3 regions of the Aliiglaciecola aliphaticivorans genome follow, and region 3 is predicted to be linked to each of the others. Evidence: predicted binding sites of a transcription regulator. Region 3 holds the regulator's gene; each other region holds the start of a gene.
What was found. The regulator ArgR, encoded in region 3, controls arginine synthesis, uptake and breakdown. The targets are predictions, from matches to a motif close to ANTGAATANNTATTCANT.
Positions count from the first base shown of each region.

Region 1 (6,132 bases), on a different contig from region 3:
TCACCAATGCCGGTTAAGTAATCCGCAGTAGGGAAGTCCATTGAAAAGAAATGTTCTTCAAGCCACTGCCAAAAAGGAGATCTTCCGTTTTCGTCACTTACTCCGCGCATTTCAGCAATTACTGTTTCTGAAAATCGTGTTTGATGCTCTAGCATAAACAAAAATCTAAACTTAGAAAGCAGGCGACCATTACTGCCTTGTCGGGCACTTTCTTTAAGAAACAATGTACAAATTTCAGATACACCTGTGTAGTCGTTACATAGGGTAAGAATGTCGACAGTATTGTGAATTTTAAGTTCGCGAGAAGCGTGAACCACTTTGCCACAATGGTAGTGGTAAAAAGAGTCTTCTAAACCGACAGTTGCAGCAATACCGCTAGTACCGACAACCTCATGGCTATCGGTATCTTCCATTACAAATAAATAGCTTTGGTTTGCAGGCTTATCGACCTGCTCTCGAAATGCAATTTCAGATTGTTCTATTTTGCGTCGCAATAGACCTTCGTTAACAGGCAATGATGTAAAACCAATGCCTGATTCAACCGCAATATTGTACAACTCATCATAATCGCTTAACGCAATAGGACGGATCACTTTCATAGTAGGGTGCTCACTTTACTGTTCGCGTGTTAACTTAGCTATTTACAACATGCTCAATAGCACGTTCAAACCGAGCTAGTCCTTCGGCAATATCTTCATCAGGAATGACCAATGAAGGAGCAAACCGCACCACGTTTGCGCCTGCAACCAAACACATCATATTATTAGCGGCCGAGGCCACTAAGAAGTCTCTTGCTTTCCCTTGATATTGTTCAGCTAAGGCACAACCTATCAATAGGCCTTCACCACGAATTTCACTGAATACATGAAATTTCTGGTTAATTTTTTCAAGGCCATCACGGAATAATTGCTCTTTACGCTTAACGTCCTGCAGAACCGCTGGTGTATTCACAATATCCAGCACTTTTTCAGCCACAGCACAAGCTAATGGATTACCGCCATATGTACTTCCGTGAGTACCCACTTTCAAACTAGCAGCAATTTCTGTAGTCGTTAACATGGCACCAATGGGAAAACCGCCACCTAAGGATTTTGCAGTCGTCAAAATATCAGGAATTACATTAAGACCCATATAAGCATATAGGTTGCCTGTACGGCCTACACCTGATTGGACTTCATCAAATATAAGTAATGCATTGTGTTCAGAACATAACGCACGGACGCCTTCCACAAATTCCTGGGTGGAGCTAATGACACCGCCTTCGCCTTGCAAAGGTTCCATGATGACCGCACAGGTTTTGTCTGAAATAATGTCTTTCAGTGCATCAAGGTTGTTGAAGTCGACATGCTCAACAGCGCCAGGTTTTGGACCAAAACCATCTGAATAAGCTGATTGGCCGCCCACAGTGACGGTGAAAAATGTACGTCCGTGAAAACCTTGGTTAAAGGCGATGATTTGATTTTTATCTTCGCCAAAATGTTCTAATGCATAACGTCTAGCTAATTTCAGTGCGGCTTCATTTGCTTCTGCGCCTGAGTTACAAAAGTAAGCTTTATCCGCGAAAGTGGCGTGAGTTAACTTTTTACCTAAACGAAGCGCCGGTTCATTTGTAAAAACATTACTAAGATGCCAAAGCTTTTCGCCTTGCTCTTTCAATGTCGCAACTAAATCAGGGTGGCAATGACCTAATACGTTCACAGCGATACCACCGGCAAAGTCTATGTATTCTTTCCCTTCCTGATCCCATACTCGCGATCCCTGGCCTTTTACAGGAACTATGGCAGCTGGGTTATAATTAGGAACCATAACTTCGTCAAACGTTGCGCGTGTTACTTGCATTCTTTACCTCACTTAAAATTCTGGACGTGTATTTTCACTTCTGATTAATACTCTGTTGGCAGCAATAATATGCTGCCCAACGACCAATTTGGACTGCGCATTGTGTCAGATTTAAATCAATCTGTCTCTAGCAGAAATGCCGAAAACCCTTAAATTTAAAGGGATGCGGCTAATTTTGCAGGAATAGTGAATAACTATTAATACTAAGGAAACCTCCATGGCTGAATAAATTTGTGCTACGTCCGAGTAGCGTGTAGATGTCTAAAAAATCTGTGAGTGGGGGCATTTGAGGCTGGGCAATTTGATTAAAATACGCTAACTATGAAATAACATGGGCATATCTCCCTTTAGATTTGCCACAGAGGAAGATTATTACAAGATTAAAGTGGTTTGCATGAATATGTAAAAAAAAATTTAACAAATTTATATAGGTTTTCTTCTAAGAAACGAGGTTGGCTACTTTTCATCCAAAATGATGTCGAAATCACGCAAGTTTGTTAGCTTCAATTCTGCTAATGCCCCTTTGGGAAAACTAAATTGTCGCAGATATACTTTCGCTTCTTCTAATGTAATCAATTTATTTGCTTTAAGGGTACGGTATCGATTGTAACCTTCTCCTTGAACCAATACTTTCCCTAGAGGGGATAAATCTGCGATTTCTTTGTCGCTCGCAAAATCGCCCATTGCTTCAACAAAAGCGAGTCGTTTAAATGGCATGTGCGAGAGCAATTCAGTGCTTAGAGCAAAACCATATTTGTTTAGTGCTTGTAACAAAAAGGTTTCGGAAGGTGTCACTTCACCTAATGCAAAATGTTCATCAGGTTTACGTTGATTCTGTGCTTCTAACAATGCTTCCCTGTGTACTTCGTCAAAGAACTTGAAAAATAAACGAATGATCACAATTTTTCCAAAATCATGGAATAAGCCTAACAAAAAAGCATTATAACTATCTAACTTATTTACTTGGGCTAGTTTTTTACAGGACATCGCGGTGCCAATGGACGCATCCATCATTTGCACTTTAATTTTAGGGAAAGGGTCGGTAATTTGTGGCAAACAGCGTCTAAATGCAATGGATGGAATCAACATTTTGATATTCTCCACCCCTAAATAACTTAACGCTGTTTTTAAGCTTTCGACCACTACAACTTTGCCATTAGAATCGACCCTACGATACTTAGGTGTATTGATCAGTCTGATTAATTCATCATATAGCCAAGGCATACCCGCAGCTATAGGTTCAATTTTACTAATTGAAGTTGCTTTCGTTGCCAAAGCATCGAGTAAATCTGGAAGGTTTTGGTCGAAGCCTAAAACGTTGTGAACTAGTTGTTGTTTATCTTCAAGTTGTAGCTTTATACGTTTATTAATTTCATTGTGTATCTTGTTTTGAAGACTTTGAACATAGTTTGAATAAGAGAGCCTGTTGAGCTCTTTATCATACCTAGCTTGTTTTTCGACTTCTAGTAAGGTGCGTTGCGTATCTTTACTCACGTCTGATTCAACGGCGCTGGGTTCGCTTCCTACTCCCATATGCTGCTGAGCTAACTTTAGACTTATCGTTAAGTAATCAAAGCGTAAATTGATTTCGTTCTTCAGTGCCAAAAGTTCGCTCATGGATTTTTCTTAGTGCCTTTGAATAATATTTAAAGAGAGTGTTCTTATTAAATTAGTTGCTCAAACTGAGCTAAAAAGCACCTTGGCTTTTATCTATCCACCATTTATCGGCAATGTTAACAAAATTAGATAGCAATTTATGCCCTTCTAAGGTTAAAAGTGATTCTGGGTGAAATTGCACCCCCATTAGCGGCCAACTTATGTGTTCAATTGCCATGGGCTCAACGTTATTGAATTCTTCGCACCAAGCCGTTACACGAAATGCGTTTGGTAATGAAGGCGTATTCAGGATTAACGAATGATAACGGGTAGCAACAAACGGATCCTCTATATTGTCAAACAATGAGGTTCCTTTATGGCGGATACTTGAGGTCTTGCCATGCATAATGTGTTCAGCTACTTCTACTTTTGCACCAAACACTTGTCCGATGGCTTGATGCCCTAAACAGACTCCTAAAATAGGGATCTTGCCAGCGAAGTTTTGAATCGCTTCTAAGGTCACCCCCGCTTCATTGGGGGTACAAGGCCCGGGCGAGAAAACCAAATACTTTGGCGCTAATTGTGCAATTTGCGCACAGGTTATTTGGTCATTTCTCACTACCTGAACTTCTACATTCAATTCTCGAAAGTAACGTGCAAGGTTGTGAGTAAATGAGTCATAATTATCGATCAACAATAGCATGACAATTTACTTTCCTAATAAACAGCTATCACAACAACATTACTTTCAACAAATGAATTTCTGAAACGTTTTGTGCCTATGGCTTTGGAATAAACCCAACGGATTTAAACACTTTTTCAATCATGACCGAAGCGCGAGCACTGGCTTTTTCAGCCCCATCTTTCATGACGCTATTCAAATAGGTTTGGTCTGAACGTATTTCGTGGAATCTAGTTTGAATAGGTTCTAACAAAGCAACCACGGCATCTGCCACGTCACCTTTTAAATGACCATACATTTTGTCTTCGTATTCAGGCACTAGACTGTCGATACTCTTGCCGGTCGCACAGGATAGTAAGGATAATAGATTCGAAACCCCTGGCTTCTCCTGTTTGTCGAAATAGATACGAGCTTGCTCATCGGAGTCAGTCACTGCACGTTTAATCTTTTTACTGATTTTTTTCGTGTCTTCTAGCAGGCCAACAAAGTTGTTTGGATTCGCATCAGATTTTGACATCTTACTACTCGGATCCTGAAGACTCATTATGCGCGCGCCATATTCTGGGATAAAAGGATCGGGAATAGTAAAAATATCGCCATATAAGTTATTAAAGCGGGTGGCGACATCTCGGGTTAATTCTAGATGCTGCTTTTGATCGTCGCCTACGGGGACTTTATTAGGTTGATACAACAGTATGTCGGCAGCCATAAGGGAAGGGTAAGTCAAAAGACCTGCATTAACATTAGCGACATTTTTGGCTGATTTATCTTTGAATTGAGTCATTCTGTTCAATTCACCCATTTGCGTATAGCAATTTAGCACCCAAGCCAACTGAGCGTGCTCTGGCACATGGGATTGCATAAAGATCGTGCTTTGGTTGGGATCAATTCCACAGGCTAAATACAACGATAAACCATCTAAACAAGCATTGTAGAGGGCTTCAGGATCTTGACGAACGGTAATGGCATGCATGTCTACAATCATATACAGGCAATCATTATCCTGCTGCATCCCCACCCATTGGCGCAATGCGCCCATATAATTACCTATAGTTAGTTGTCCAGAAGGCTGACAACCGCTTAATACAATTGGTTTACTCATAGTATAAAATAATCTTCTTAAAAGTGAGAAAAAGGCTTAAGCCATATTTACTTTGCTTAATTCTAGACGCATTTGGTCTATAACCTGTTTGTAATCTGGCTGATTAAAGATAGCTGAGCCAGCTACAAAAGTATCGGCTCCTGCTTCAGCAATGCTGCGAATATTATCGACTTTTACGCCACCGTCAATTTGAATTCTAATTTGTTTGCCCGATGCTTGTACCCTCTGCTTAACAGCTCTGATTTTTTCAAGGGTTTGGGGGATAAATTTTTGTCCGCCAAATCCAGGGTTAACAGACATCATAAGAATAAAATCAAGCTTGTCGATGATGTGGTCGAGACAATTTAACGGTGTTGCAGGGTTTAGCACTAGGCCAACTTCGCAGCCATTATCGACTACTAATTGCACACTACGATCTAAATGTTTAGTTGCTTCTGGATGGAAACTGATTCTGTGTGCCCCTGCTGTAGCAAAATCCTCAATCATTTGGTCAACAGGATCAACCATCAAATGTACGTCGATAGGCTTTTTAATCCCGTACTTTACTAAGGATTCACACACCAACGGGCCTACCGTCAAATTAGGTACGTAATGGTTATCCATCACGTCAAAATGAACTAAATCTGCACCTGCCTCTATTACTTGCTCTACTTCACTTCCCAAACAAGCAAAGTTGGCAGACAGAATAGATGGCGCGATTAAAAAAGGACTCATGAATTTCTCCAGATAAATTTGCCGATAGTGTAAAGAAAAATGACTAATGAAAAAAGCGTTAGTCACTTCAAACCCAAGCACCATATTGGTGCTTTAGAACCAAAACGGTGCTTCAAAAGCCCTGAATAGAGGATTTTAGTATAAGCATTGTTTATTCAATATTAAGATTTATTTATAAGAAACAAAGGGTTACGTTATT
Region 1 is NZ_BAAGTF010000003.1:213,304-219,435, reverse strand. Features, by position in the region: gene astA (arginine N-succinyltransferase) at 1-599, opposite strand, end outside; gene ACYVIL_RS02000 (aspartate aminotransferase family protein) at 634-1,839, opposite strand; gene ACYVIL_RS01995 (HDOD domain-containing protein) at 2,296-3,456, opposite strand; gene ACYVIL_RS01990 (anthranilate synthase component II) at 3,527-4,138, opposite strand; gene trpS (tryptophan--tRNA ligase) at 4,215-5,219, opposite strand; gene rpe (ribulose-phosphate 3-epimerase) at 5,256-5,933, opposite strand.
Region 1: a site for ArgR is predicted at 2,025-2,042, ahead of ACYVIL_RS02000 (aspartate aminotransferase family protein). Genes of this name have one in related genera too.

Region 2 (6,132 bases), on a different contig from region 3:
AAATGCTGACTTAGCCAACATTTCAACGGCGACACTGGGGGTACATTCGATATTGGGACAATGGGTTTGCAGCAAGTCGACTAAAGATTCATCTTTAAAATAAGCAAGAAGGTGGGCGCTGTTATTTCTTTTACTACAATACAAAGAGGTGGTCATTGTGACATCATCTTCTTCATTGTCCATCACAATAACCGCAGCCTTATCCACACAAGCTCTATCCATTTCTTTATCGTTGTTAAAAGATATGACTTTGATGAATTCAATCTTGTCGGGCATTGGATTGTCGATATCAGCTTTAACACATAACACAATTTCGGGTTTATTTTCCGTTTCTGCTCGTTCTTTAAGTAGCAAGTTAAGCAGTTGAATAGTGCGTTGGCCATTCCAGCCAATTACCAAAACATGGTTTTCAAGATCTAATGGTTTCAAACCTTTCACTCCTTTTTGCCATTGCATAGACACCCAAGCCGCGATCCGCCCAAGGACTAAGGCAAATATACTCAACCCTAATGGGATGACATAAAACGAGACTATGTATTTTCCTGCACTTGTCACCGGTGACATATCACCATATCCAACGGTAGAACCGGTAACAACTAACCAATAAACAAAATCATTTACATTGAGTAGGTCATGCTCGCCAGAGGCATACAGTAAAAGCCATGTAGTTAGGGCATAAAACAAAAGCGCTAGTACAATGGTGTACCAGCGCATCTCAGAAAAGACTCGGGTGAGTACTTTACGTACCTTAAGGACTAACAGCATTTATACGCTAACCAATTTATTCGCCTAAAATACGTTTGAGTTCATCATCAGCTGAGCTTTTTCCGCCTTTAATTCCAGCCTCAGCCAACCGCTTTTCTAAGTCAGTGGTTGAGTCGCTAGAGGCAAGTTCTTCAGCCGCCTCTAATTCTGCACTGCGCAATTTCTGTTTGTCTTGAATACGATTTAGCGATTCAGTCGCGGTTTTCATTTTACTGTTTGCGCCCATGTGTCTGGATGAAACCGCTACTTGGGCTTTTTGCACTGATTCCGTCGCCTTCACCATATCGACTTGCTGTTCCAAACGCTTCAAATTGTCTTTAGCTTGGTTAATATTGGCAGCAAGCTGTTTTTCTGATTGGGTGAATTGATCAAGAAACTCTTGTTCGGATTCCATTTCTGCGGTTAAGTCCGCAACTTTTTGTGCACAATCCAAAGCCAATTGACGGTCAGATTCAATGGCTTTACGAGCGTGCTCTTCATATTGACCAATTGATACTTTCAGGCTATCAACCTTTTGTTTTGCCAATTTACACTTTGCTAAAATTTGAGTACGTGCATGGTCTGATTTACGTAACTCTTCTTTTGCATCGCGAATCTCTTGTTCTAGAATTCGAATGGCTTGACTGTCTACAACTGATTGAGCCGCTTCTGTTGCGCCACCTTTTACCGCTGTAACTAACTTTCTCCAAACCGACATAATCTTCTCCCAAAATACCTTAATGTTTTAGTGCAAATGCTCTTGATAAGCGTCTAAGAATGCAGCCACATTGTGGAATAAAGCATCGAGTTCAATTTTGATGCTTTCTGCTTTAGATTGTGAGCTCAAGGCACCAAATGCAGTGTAATAGTCTTGTTCAGCAACTTGAGATATTCCAATAGTTGTTAACGGAAACAACATATGGGTTTTCAATATCTCTTCGTTCAAAGCTGCTTTATCTTTGACTTCTGAACTTGAAAATAAAATGGATTCGATAATAATTTGCTCTCCACTGAGTGCTAACCATGCATCTAAACCATCACCATTTCCGATCAATAAACAATTTTCTTCACGGGTGACAACAATGTTGTCGTTATCTGATAATAGGGTCTCAAGTTGATCAAGGTCCCAAGTCATATGCCTACTCTCCTGTCAGTGTAATGACTATAGTATGTTACCTTTGTAAACGAAAAAACATGATCAGTTCAAAATGAATTGTAAGTTTTTTCGCAACGAGTCGAATTGTACTGACAAATGATTTTTAATGTCAAACTTTATTTTACCTTTTTGAGTTGTATGGTTTATTTTTGTGAATTATAATTCACAAAATGGTTTATTTTTAGTGGGTGTGAAGTGGCGAAAAAACAAGATAATGCAAACTGGCGACAAGTCGTGCAGCGAATCATAAAGGCAGAAATGTCTAAACGTGGCGTGAAATACCAAGATCTCAGTGAGCGATTGAACACAATTGGTGTTGTCCAGAGTGCTGATAATTTACGCAACAAAGTAAATAAGGGGATTTTAGGTGCCGATTTACTTTTGCAAATCGTTTATGTTTTAAAAATGCGTAAAATTGAACGTGAGGATATCATTGAGATATTTGCTGACATGCAAATATCGCTAGATGAAGATGATGTTTGAAAAACAGACAAAAAAAACCCAGCTAGGGCGGCTGGGGAAACTATGTTTGGGAGAAACATCGAAAAAATAAGATGGTTACAATTTATACTGTTACAACCAGAACTCAAGGAAAAGCGAGTATGGATAAAGCGTTGCAGGTATATTTTTTAATACGTAAAATAACGAATATTAACTTACAGTTGGGCTAACCAAACGCCATGAAATTATCTGATTTCCATTTTGATTTACCTGAGCGGCTAATCGCTCGATACCCCACAGAACAAAGAACTGCCAGCAAATTACTGTGTTTAGATGGTAGAACTGGCAATTTAAAAGATACACATTTTTCTGCTTTTCTTGATTTAGTGGATGAGGGGGATTTACTTATTTTTAATAATACCCGAGTGATCCCAGCCAGATTACTTGGCAAAAAATCAACCGGTGGAAAAGTCGAAGTATTGGTTGAACGCATTATTGATGAAAAAACCGTGTTAGCCCACGTGAAGTCAAGCAAGTCACCCAAACCAGGAGCATTACTGATATTAGAAGAGCATATCCAAATGGAAATGGTGACTCGTCACGATCAATTGTTCGAATTACGGGTTGTGAATGAGGAACCTGTGCTTAGCCTATTAGAAAAATTCGGACATATGCCCCTACCTCCCTACATTGACCGACCAGATGAAGATTCTGACAAAGAGCGATATCAGACTGTTTATTCTGAAAAACCGGGTGCCGTAGCTGCGCCAACGGCTGGGTTGCATTTTGACGAGGCAACCCTTGAAGCCTTGCAACAAAAAGGGGTGAATACCGCATTTGTTACTTTACATGTAGGGGCAGGGACGTTTCAGCCCGTCCGCGTAGATAATATTCAAGACCACCATATGCATTCCGAATATGCAGAAGTACCGCAAGATGTTGTGGATGCAATTAATTTAGCCAGAGCAAAGGGAAAACGAGTTATCGCTGTAGGGACAACGTCTGTGCGTTCATTGGAGTCGGCCGCTGCAGCAAGTATTAAAAAAGGTAAGCCCCTTGAAGCCTTTTTTGAAGATACCGATATTTTTATTTATCCTGGTTATCAGTTTGAAATAGTAGATGCAATGCTGACGAATTTTCACTTACCAGAGTCCACCTTAATTATGCTAATTAGTGCCTTTGCCGGTAGAGAAAACGTGATGCAGGCGTATCAGCAAGCAATCGCTAAAGAATACCGATTTTTCAGTTATGGTGATGCCATGTTTATCGAAAAATCTTAACCGTTGACGAGGAAATCGCAGCGATAAATCCACGCATTTCGCTTATTAAGGCAACTTTCAAGCTGAAATTACCTTTTGATGATTTCAGCTTGCTCATTATTCCTTTATAATCCCCGCTGTTTTTCAGCACTGGACTGTTTTCCGGTATGCAGAAATTTTAAAAGGTTAAAAATGAAATTTGAATTAGATACAACCGATGGCAAAGCCCGCCGCGGTAGATTAACGTTTGACCGAGGTGTTGTAGAAACACCTGCTTTCATGCCTGTTGGTACTTATGGCACGGTTAAAGGGATGACGCCTGAAGAGATAGAAGAGTCAGGAGCACAGATCTGTTTGGGTAATACCTTTCACTTGATGTTACGTCCGGGTACTGAAATCATGAAACAGCATGGCGATTTACATGATTTCATGCATTGGCATAAACCAATACTCACGGACAGTGGCGGTTTTCAGGTGTTTAGTTTAGGTGATTTACGTAAAATAACCGAAGAAGGGGTCACCTTCAGATCGCCAATTAATGGCGAGAAAATACTGCTTACCCCGGAAAAGTCAATGGAAGTTCAACGTGATCTGGGGTCTGATATCGTCATGATATTTGATGAGTGTACTCCTTATCCTGCCACAGAGCCTGAAGCTCGTCGTTCCATGGAATTGTCATTACGTTGGGCGAAACGCAGTAAACAAGCCCATGAAGGTAACCCGTCAGCGTTGTTTGGGATTATTCAAGGTGGTATGTATGAAGGATTGCGTGATCAATCTTTGAAAGGTCTTGAAGATATCGGTTTTGACGGTTACGCCATTGGTGGTTTATCTGTCGGCGAGCCAAAAGAAGATATGATTCGAGTTTTGGATCATACCGCAGATAAAATTCCCGCTGAAAAGCCGCGCTATTTGATGGGAGTAGGGCGACCAGAAGACATCGTTGAAGCGGTTCGCCGCGGAATCGACATGTTTGATTGTGTTATGCCGACGCGGAATGCTAGAAATGGTCATTTATTTGTTACCGATGGCGTTATTAAAATACGCAATGCCAAACACAAAACAGATACTGGGCCTTTAGATGAGAAATGTGATTGTTATACTTGTAAAAATTATTCACGGTCATACTTACATCATTTAGACAAATGTAATGAAATACTCGGTGCTAGATTAAACACCATACACAACCTTCGTTACTATCAACGAGTCATGCAGGGGTTGCGTGACGCTATCGCTGAACAAAAGCTTGATGACTTTGTTGAAGAGTTTTACGCACAAAAAGATATGCCGGTACCGGCTTTATAACTAAAAATATATGAGGAATTTATGAGTTTTTTTATTTCTAATGCTTATGCACAAGACGCTGGCGCACAGGGCGGTGGTTTTGAAATGCTGATCTTATTGGGTGTTTTCGGATTAATTTTCTACTTTATGCTGTATCGTCCACAAGCAAAACGCGTTAAAGAACACAAAAACCTAGTTGCCTCTATTGGTAAAGGTGATGAGGTTCTTACTCAAGGTGGTATGGTGGGTAAAGTTGCAAAAGTTTCTGACGAAAAGGACTTTATTGAGATTTCGTTAAATGACAATACCAATATTGTAATTCAAAAAGGTGCAGTAACTGCTGTGCTACCTAAAGGTACAATGAAATCAATCTAACTAAATTGAAAATGGCAAACGCAAGTTTGCCTTTTTCGTTTAAGTAGAAAAGGAATAGCAAGTGTTAAATAAAACTCCCTTGTGGAAGTATATTATGGTGTTGATGGTTGTTGCCGTTTGCGCTTTATATGCCTCTCCTAATCTTTATGGTGAAGATTATGCTGTGCAGATTTCTGCGGGTCGTGACGCAGTTCTAGATTTGCCTTTGATAGATAAAGTTAATCAAGACTTAGCAGATGCGGGCATCGAGAAGAAGTCCATTGTACTTGAAGATGAGCAAATACTGGTTCGTCTTTACGATGATAGCGCACAAAGATTAGCTAACGAAACCCTCGCCAAATCACTAGGCAAAGACTACACAGTGGCGATGAATTTAGCCCCTGATACTCCTGAATGGTTGGACAGCTTAGGCGGTACACCCATGAAATTAGGTTTGGATTTACGCGGTGGTGTCCATTTCTTAATGGAAGTGGATATGAACTCGGTAATTACCAAATCCCTAACCGACATGGAAGGTGACTTTAAAACCTCATTGCGGGAAGAAAAAATTCGTTATTCACGGGTGAGTATTGTTGATGAGTCTGTGCAAATCCGTTTTCGCGATCAGGAAACCTTAGATAAGGCTGAATTTTTCCTTAAAAATCGCAACCGGGATATCACCTTAGTAGAACAAGGTGACTTAGTTCTGGTAGCTAAAATGTCAGAACAGAAGCTGTCTGAAATTCGCGATTATGCAGTAAAACAAAATATCACTATTATGCGCAACAGGGTCAACCAACTCGGGGTGGCTGAGCCTCTTATTCAGCGCCAAGGTGCTGATCGCATTGTTGTCCAGTTGCCTGGTATTCAAGATACTGCTCGGGCGAAAGAAAT
Region 2 is NZ_BAAGTF010000033.1:2,140-8,271, reverse strand. Features, by position in the region: gene ACYVIL_RS16365 (potassium channel family protein) at 1-765, opposite strand, end outside; gene ACYVIL_RS16360 (PspA/IM30 family protein) at 782-1,462, opposite strand; gene ACYVIL_RS16355 (DUF2170 family protein) at 1,490-1,879, opposite strand; gene ACYVIL_RS16350 (DUF6471 domain-containing protein) at 2,096-2,383, shown strand; gene queA (tRNA preQ1(34) S-adenosylmethionine ribosyltransferase-isomerase QueA) at 2,581-3,621, shown strand; gene tgt (tRNA guanosine(34) transglycosylase Tgt) at 3,793-4,905, shown strand; gene yajC (preprotein translocase subunit YajC) at 4,927-5,259, shown strand; gene secD (protein translocase subunit SecD) at 5,321-6,132, shown strand, end outside.
Region 2: a site for ArgR is predicted at 2,051-2,068, ahead of ACYVIL_RS16355 (DUF2170 family protein). Genes of this name have one in related genera too.

Region 3 (6,132 bases):
GTGATGTTTGGACATAAAAAGACCCCCAGTAATTGGAATGTCCAACTATTGGGGGTCACTTCAGTAACTGCAAGGGGCTTTTTTGTTAGGCTTGGTAATTAGTTAAATAATTAACCGTTTACGAATTTAACACCTAACTCAATATCTCCACGTAAACCGTCAAGCATTGATTCTTTAGCGTTTTGTTCAAACTCGCTCAACTCACCGTAGGATAGAATTTCTTCTACGCCGTTTGGACCTAATCTTACAGGGTGAGAGAAAAATACTGCGTCGTCTGAGTTGGTTTCTACGTAAGTATACTCAACGACGTTATCGCCTTTCATTGCAGCAACTAGCGACAAACAGAATCTTGCAGCAGCTTGACCCATAGACAAAGTAGCAGATCCGCCACCGGCTTTAGCTTCAACAACTTCAGTTCCTGCATTTTGAATGCGAGTTGTTAAGCTTGCAATTTCGTCATCGCTAAATGTCACACCTTCAACTTGTGAAAGTAAAGGTAGAATAGTTGTTCCAGAGTGACCGCCAATAACAGGAACGTGCACGCTAGTAGTACTCAAACCTTTCAATTCAGCTACAAAAGTCTCAGAACGGATAACATCAAGAGTGGTGACACCGAACAATTTGTTTTTGTTGTAAACACCCTTAGCTTTTAACGTTTCCGCAGCAATCGCAACAGTAGTGTTAACAGGGTTAGTAATAATACATGTACATGCATCAGGGCAATTATCCGCAATACCTTCAACTAGGTTTTTAACGATACCCGCATTGATATTGAACAAATCAGAACGATCCATACCAGGTTTACGAGGTACACCTGCAGGGATCAAAACAATATCACAACCTTGTAATGCAGTTGCTAAGTCATCTTTACCAAAACCTTCAACTTTTACGTCTGTTGGGATATGGCTCAAATCAACCGCCACTCCTGGCACAACAGGTGCAACATCATATAAAGCTAATTCAGAACCAGCTGGTAACTGGGTTTTCAATAGAAGGGAAAGGGCTTGACCAATGCCGCCTGCAGCACCTAATACCGCTACTTTCATAGTTGTCTCCTGTGGGACTATTAAATTCACGGCAAACCATAGAGGAAGCCGCATAAAAAAACAATTTATTGTGGTGAATGTTCACTATCTGTTTTGCAATATAGCGCTTTGAGCCTAACATTCAGTTAGTTTTTAAGGCTCAATAGAATATATGGGTTACAAGCGATGAATTCAATAGTTTGCAGCAACTCAAAACAGATGCTTTAACTATATGATATTTATTCAAAGTATTCTGCGACTTATAAACAAGGCTACCTACCCTGATTAGATTGTGTCAAACTATAGCGGTAAATAGCGAGGGTTGCATGTCTAATACAAAACAAGAAGAATTGGTTAAAGCGTTTAAAGATATTTTAAAAACAGAAAGCTTTGGCTCACAAGGTGAAATTGTTGATGCATTAACGGAACAAGGGTTTGGCAGTATCAGTCAATCTAAAGTATCCCGAATGCTTAGTAAATTTGGTGCCGTACGCACCCGTAATGCGCGCGGAGACATGGTTTACTGTTTGCCGCCAGAGATGGGTATGCCGACGGCGAAGAGCCCATTGCGTCAACTTGTATTAGATATTGTGCATAATAATGTCATGGTCATTATTCGTACCAGCCCAGGTGCGGCTCAACTCATCGCCCGTTTATTAGATTCCCTTAGTCAAAAAGACGGTGTGTTAGGTACGATTGCCGGTGATGATACAATTTTTATCGCGCCCGCCGATATCAGTAATATTGAAGAAACCCGTAAAAAAGTCGAAGCGCTATTTGAGAATGTTTAACCGTATCTTTTATAAATAAGCCTTAACTAAACTTAACGATAAATAAATTAGTTATCACACTTAGTGGCCCTTTCATACAATTGTGAGTTGTTTAGCAATGATTTCTATCGAACAATTTCGTCATCCCAAATTAACCGTTGATTCTTGGCAGATAAAACAAAATAGTGCAATAGCCGTTTTAGGTAAAAATGGTTCAGGCAAACAATTTGTCGATCAGCTTCTTATGGGAAAACTGAATGAATGCGAGTCTACTCACTTACATTTTCCACACCCAGATTTAATTAGCTTAGTTTCATTTGAAACCCTGCAAGCCGTTTATGAAAATGAGTTGAAGATTGATGAAACCGATATCACTGATGAAATTGATTTTGGCACCCCAGCAAAAGACTTTTTACCTGAAGAAAGTCTCGACCACCCCTTTGTTAAACAGTTTCATCTAGAACATAGGTTAGAAACAGGCTTTCGCCAACTGAGCACGGGCGAGTCTCGCAAACTATTAATTTTAAAAGCGATACTTTCTGGTGCCGAATACGTTATTTTAGACAATCCATTTGACGATTTAGATATCGCATCAAGAGCTCAATTGAGCAACGTATTAAGCCAACTCAACAGCCAAGGAATTACTTTAATTATGTTGTTGAGTAATCGCCAGGACATTCCAGAATGGATAAGTTCATTCGCCTTAGTTGATAACCATAGCTTACACGATTTAAGCGGTTTATCAGTAGAAGATGCGCAAACTACTATTGATACAATATTTGCCTTCGATGCACTGGATAAGTCGTTACTTGAGCGGATGATATCCGACAAACACAGTCAGCATAAAAATACCTTAGTAAGAATTAAAAACGCCAATGTCATTTATGCCGAAAATCACGCCCTCAAATCCGCTGATTTGAGTATTGATACTTTTCAGCACACTATAATTACCGGACCAAATGGCTCAGGTAAATCAACGTTGTTGCAATTGGTTACCGGTGACTGTCCACAATGTTTCAGTAATGATGTTACTGTGATGGGGCATAGACGTGGAACCGGTGAAACTATCTGGGATATCAAAAAGCACCTGGGGATAGTCTCTCCCGATATTCACCGCTCCTATCGAGTGGGTTGCAATGCCTTGACTGTCGTTCTATCAGGATTCATGGACTCCATTGGTTTGTATAAAGATGTGAGTGCTAGTCAGAAACAACAAGCATTAGCCTGGCTGGACTTAATTGGTCTAAGGCCACTTGCGAATCATAGTTTTAAACAACTTAGTTTTGGTGAGCAACGTTTACTGCTCATTGCCAGAGCCTTAGTGAAATTCCCGTCACTTTTAGTGCTAGATGAACCTACCCAAGGCTTAGATGAAATTAATCGTCGTTTAGTATTGGACGTGATCACCACTATTGCTAAAAAGCAATTGGCCACCATTCTCATGGTTAGCCATCGCGAAGATGAACATTTGCCCATATTTGCCCAACACAAAAACCTAAGCAGCGACTAACGTAACCTTAGTTCACGCCAAACGAGTCGGTGGTCAGAAGATGATTCACGATCAGCGACTAATTCCTCTGCAGGTTCACTATCACCTGGCCAAAATACGCCAGCATCAACAGCGGTAAAACCCGCTTTTGAGGTTATTACATAATCAACTCCCAACCCCCAAGCTGCCGTGTGATATTTTGCGTTAGGATTGTCGGGATCAGATTCTTCGCCACCAACACTGGTGGGCAAAATTTGTTGACTAACCAGTGGATGAGCAAGCAAATCAGCCATCATGGTACGTTGACCATCGCCGGCATCGGCCGAGGCATTTAAATCCCCTAAAATAACAAAACGGTCACCGCTAAAACCGCCAGTCTTACCCTTATCATCATAGATATAATTTGCCTGTTTACCACTGCTGATATAATCATTCCAAAATTGAATTTCATCGTGATTGCGAAAGCCATTACGATTTTCTGGTCCATCAAAAACCGGAGGAGTTGGGTGACTTGCAAGTATATGAACCACTTTCCCTTCTACCTTGATGGGAATATCCCAATGGGATTTAGACGATAATCGCAGAATTTGCGTTGCTTGAGGTGAATACCAAAGTGAGCCGTCGTCGTTCTGAATTTTCGCCAAACTATTATTCGGCATATCTTTCCACAAGAACTTCTGGAACGTTCGTGCGCCGTCTAAATCTATAGGGTAGCGACTGAGTAATAACATTCCATATTGCCCAGGATAACGACCATAACCAAATGCATCATTACCCGCTTGCTCTATAGTTCCATCTTGATTTAAATCGATACCGCTAGCGACGCCTGTATTCACAGGTCCATAATAAAAATACGGATAATCAATAGCCTGCTGGCCTTGTTGGGATACTTTTAAGTAATTATTGATAAACGCAATGGGCCCAATCGATGCGTCAGAGGAGTAATCAAATTCATTTAATAGAATAATATCAGGCCTAACGCGCTGAATGATCTGAGCAATATTTTGAATTTGCGGATGATCGCCTGTGGCTAGATGTTTGAACAACAAGTTTGGATCGCTTTGGTTTTCTGGTTTCTCTGAATCGCGATAATTATCGGCTTCCATACTGACATTAAACGTCGCCACCCGAATTGACTCTTGAGCACTAACACCGCCAATAAATTGCATAGTGATCACCACTCCTAAAATCATCCAAACTAATTTCATTATGTAACCAACCTATTTTTTTAAACTATAAAACATATGTATTATCAATAACCAACATAAATAAAAAAGCCGACTCATATGAGTCGGCTTTTAGAGTGGGTTAAGTTACAAATTAGAATTTGTAGCTAATACCTAAACGCATTTCCCATAGAGAAGCATCACCTTGACGACTTTCAGGTGAAGTGTCACCTAAGCGCGCAGTGTTATAGTTAACTTCTTCTAAGATACCCCAATCATCGTTTAACATGTTAGTAAAGTTGTCGATAGTTAAACTTACTGATGCTGAATGATCTTCAGAGAACGCTGGAATTTCTTGTCTAACGGCAATATCTACCTTAGTCCACCAGCCACTTTCTTCGCTGTTACGCTCAACACCGATTGGCAACACACTGTCGCTATCTAGGTAAGGAGTATATCCAAATATGCTATTACCATCTGTACGGGCAAAGCTATAAGGACGACCAGACTGAGTCAATGCATACATATTGAAGCGAGTATCCAATCCTGGGATTATCTCAACAACATAACTAAAGTCTGCAGTAAGACGGTGTTCAATGTTCCAATCTGATAACGAAGAAACGTCTTCATTAGGATTAGTGAACGCTCTGTATTGGTAGTTAGAGAATGCAACCGAGCTAGTCATTGGTTGTACATCTTCAGCATGGTTATAAGAGTAACCCGCTACCAAACGTATACCGTTGTCCCACGACTTTTGAAGTGTGGTAGTTAATGAGTAAGAGGTTGATACTTCACCAGAGTTAGTTAGTTCAAGTGAACCATAACCATTGCGGTCGTAATCAATATACCCTTCATCAGTGAAACCAACTTCTTCAATACCTACGTATTTGATCATTGCTTGATCTTGGGTAAACGACACTAACAAGTCTGCATTTAAAATGTAATCAGATTCAGTTACGTGAGTCACACCAGCAGATAATTTCCACTCACTAGGCATGTCAAAATCAGGGTCTAAGTTGTTAGACTCAAAGTTAGAAGCAACGCCGCTATCCATCAAGGCATCTAGTTCAGACGGAACGCCGTAACCAGGACCTACTGGAGCACCATCTTCTACATTTGTCCAAACAACATCGTCGTCGAACAAGCTGCGTGAACCATCGTCATAACCGAAGTCACCGCCGTCAACTTCACCACCAGCTACGTTAGTACCAGAGTAGTTATTTGACATCCATACGTTCGGGTTACCACCAGAGAACAAGCCAATACCACCACGGATTTCAGTGCTGTCATTTAACGTATAGTTAAGACCGATACGAGGTTGAAGCAAGCTAACACCGTCTAGGTTGGCAGAATTACTGTAACCATTTTGCGCAAGAAAATCTGCATTCTCTTCAGGATAATCAGATGAAGTGATCCAGTCGTAGCGTAAACCAGCAACGACTTTCAAATCATCAGTTAAATAAAACTCGTCTTGGATATAAGTACTGTGAGCCGTATAACCCCAGCTAGCAGCGCGGTCGTCTAAGTTACCAGAGAAAGCACCACCATATTCAACATCACTTGCGAAACCGTTTTCGAAGTCTTCGATGCTATCAAATGAAAGTGACGTTTCAGCATGTTGAATGAAAACGTTAAATACGTCTAGCTTGTCGCTTTCGTAACCGAAAGTTAATGTATGACCA
Region 3 is NZ_BAAGTF010000079.1:64-6,195, forward strand. Features, by position in the region: gene mdh (malate dehydrogenase) at 111-1,046, opposite strand; gene argR (transcriptional regulator ArgR) at 1,352-1,816, shown strand; gene ACYVIL_RS20370 (ATP-binding cassette domain-containing protein) at 1,914-3,305, shown strand; gene ACYVIL_RS20375 (endonuclease/exonuclease/phosphatase family protein) at 3,302-4,492, opposite strand; gene ACYVIL_RS20380 (TonB-dependent receptor) at 4,605-6,132, opposite strand, start outside.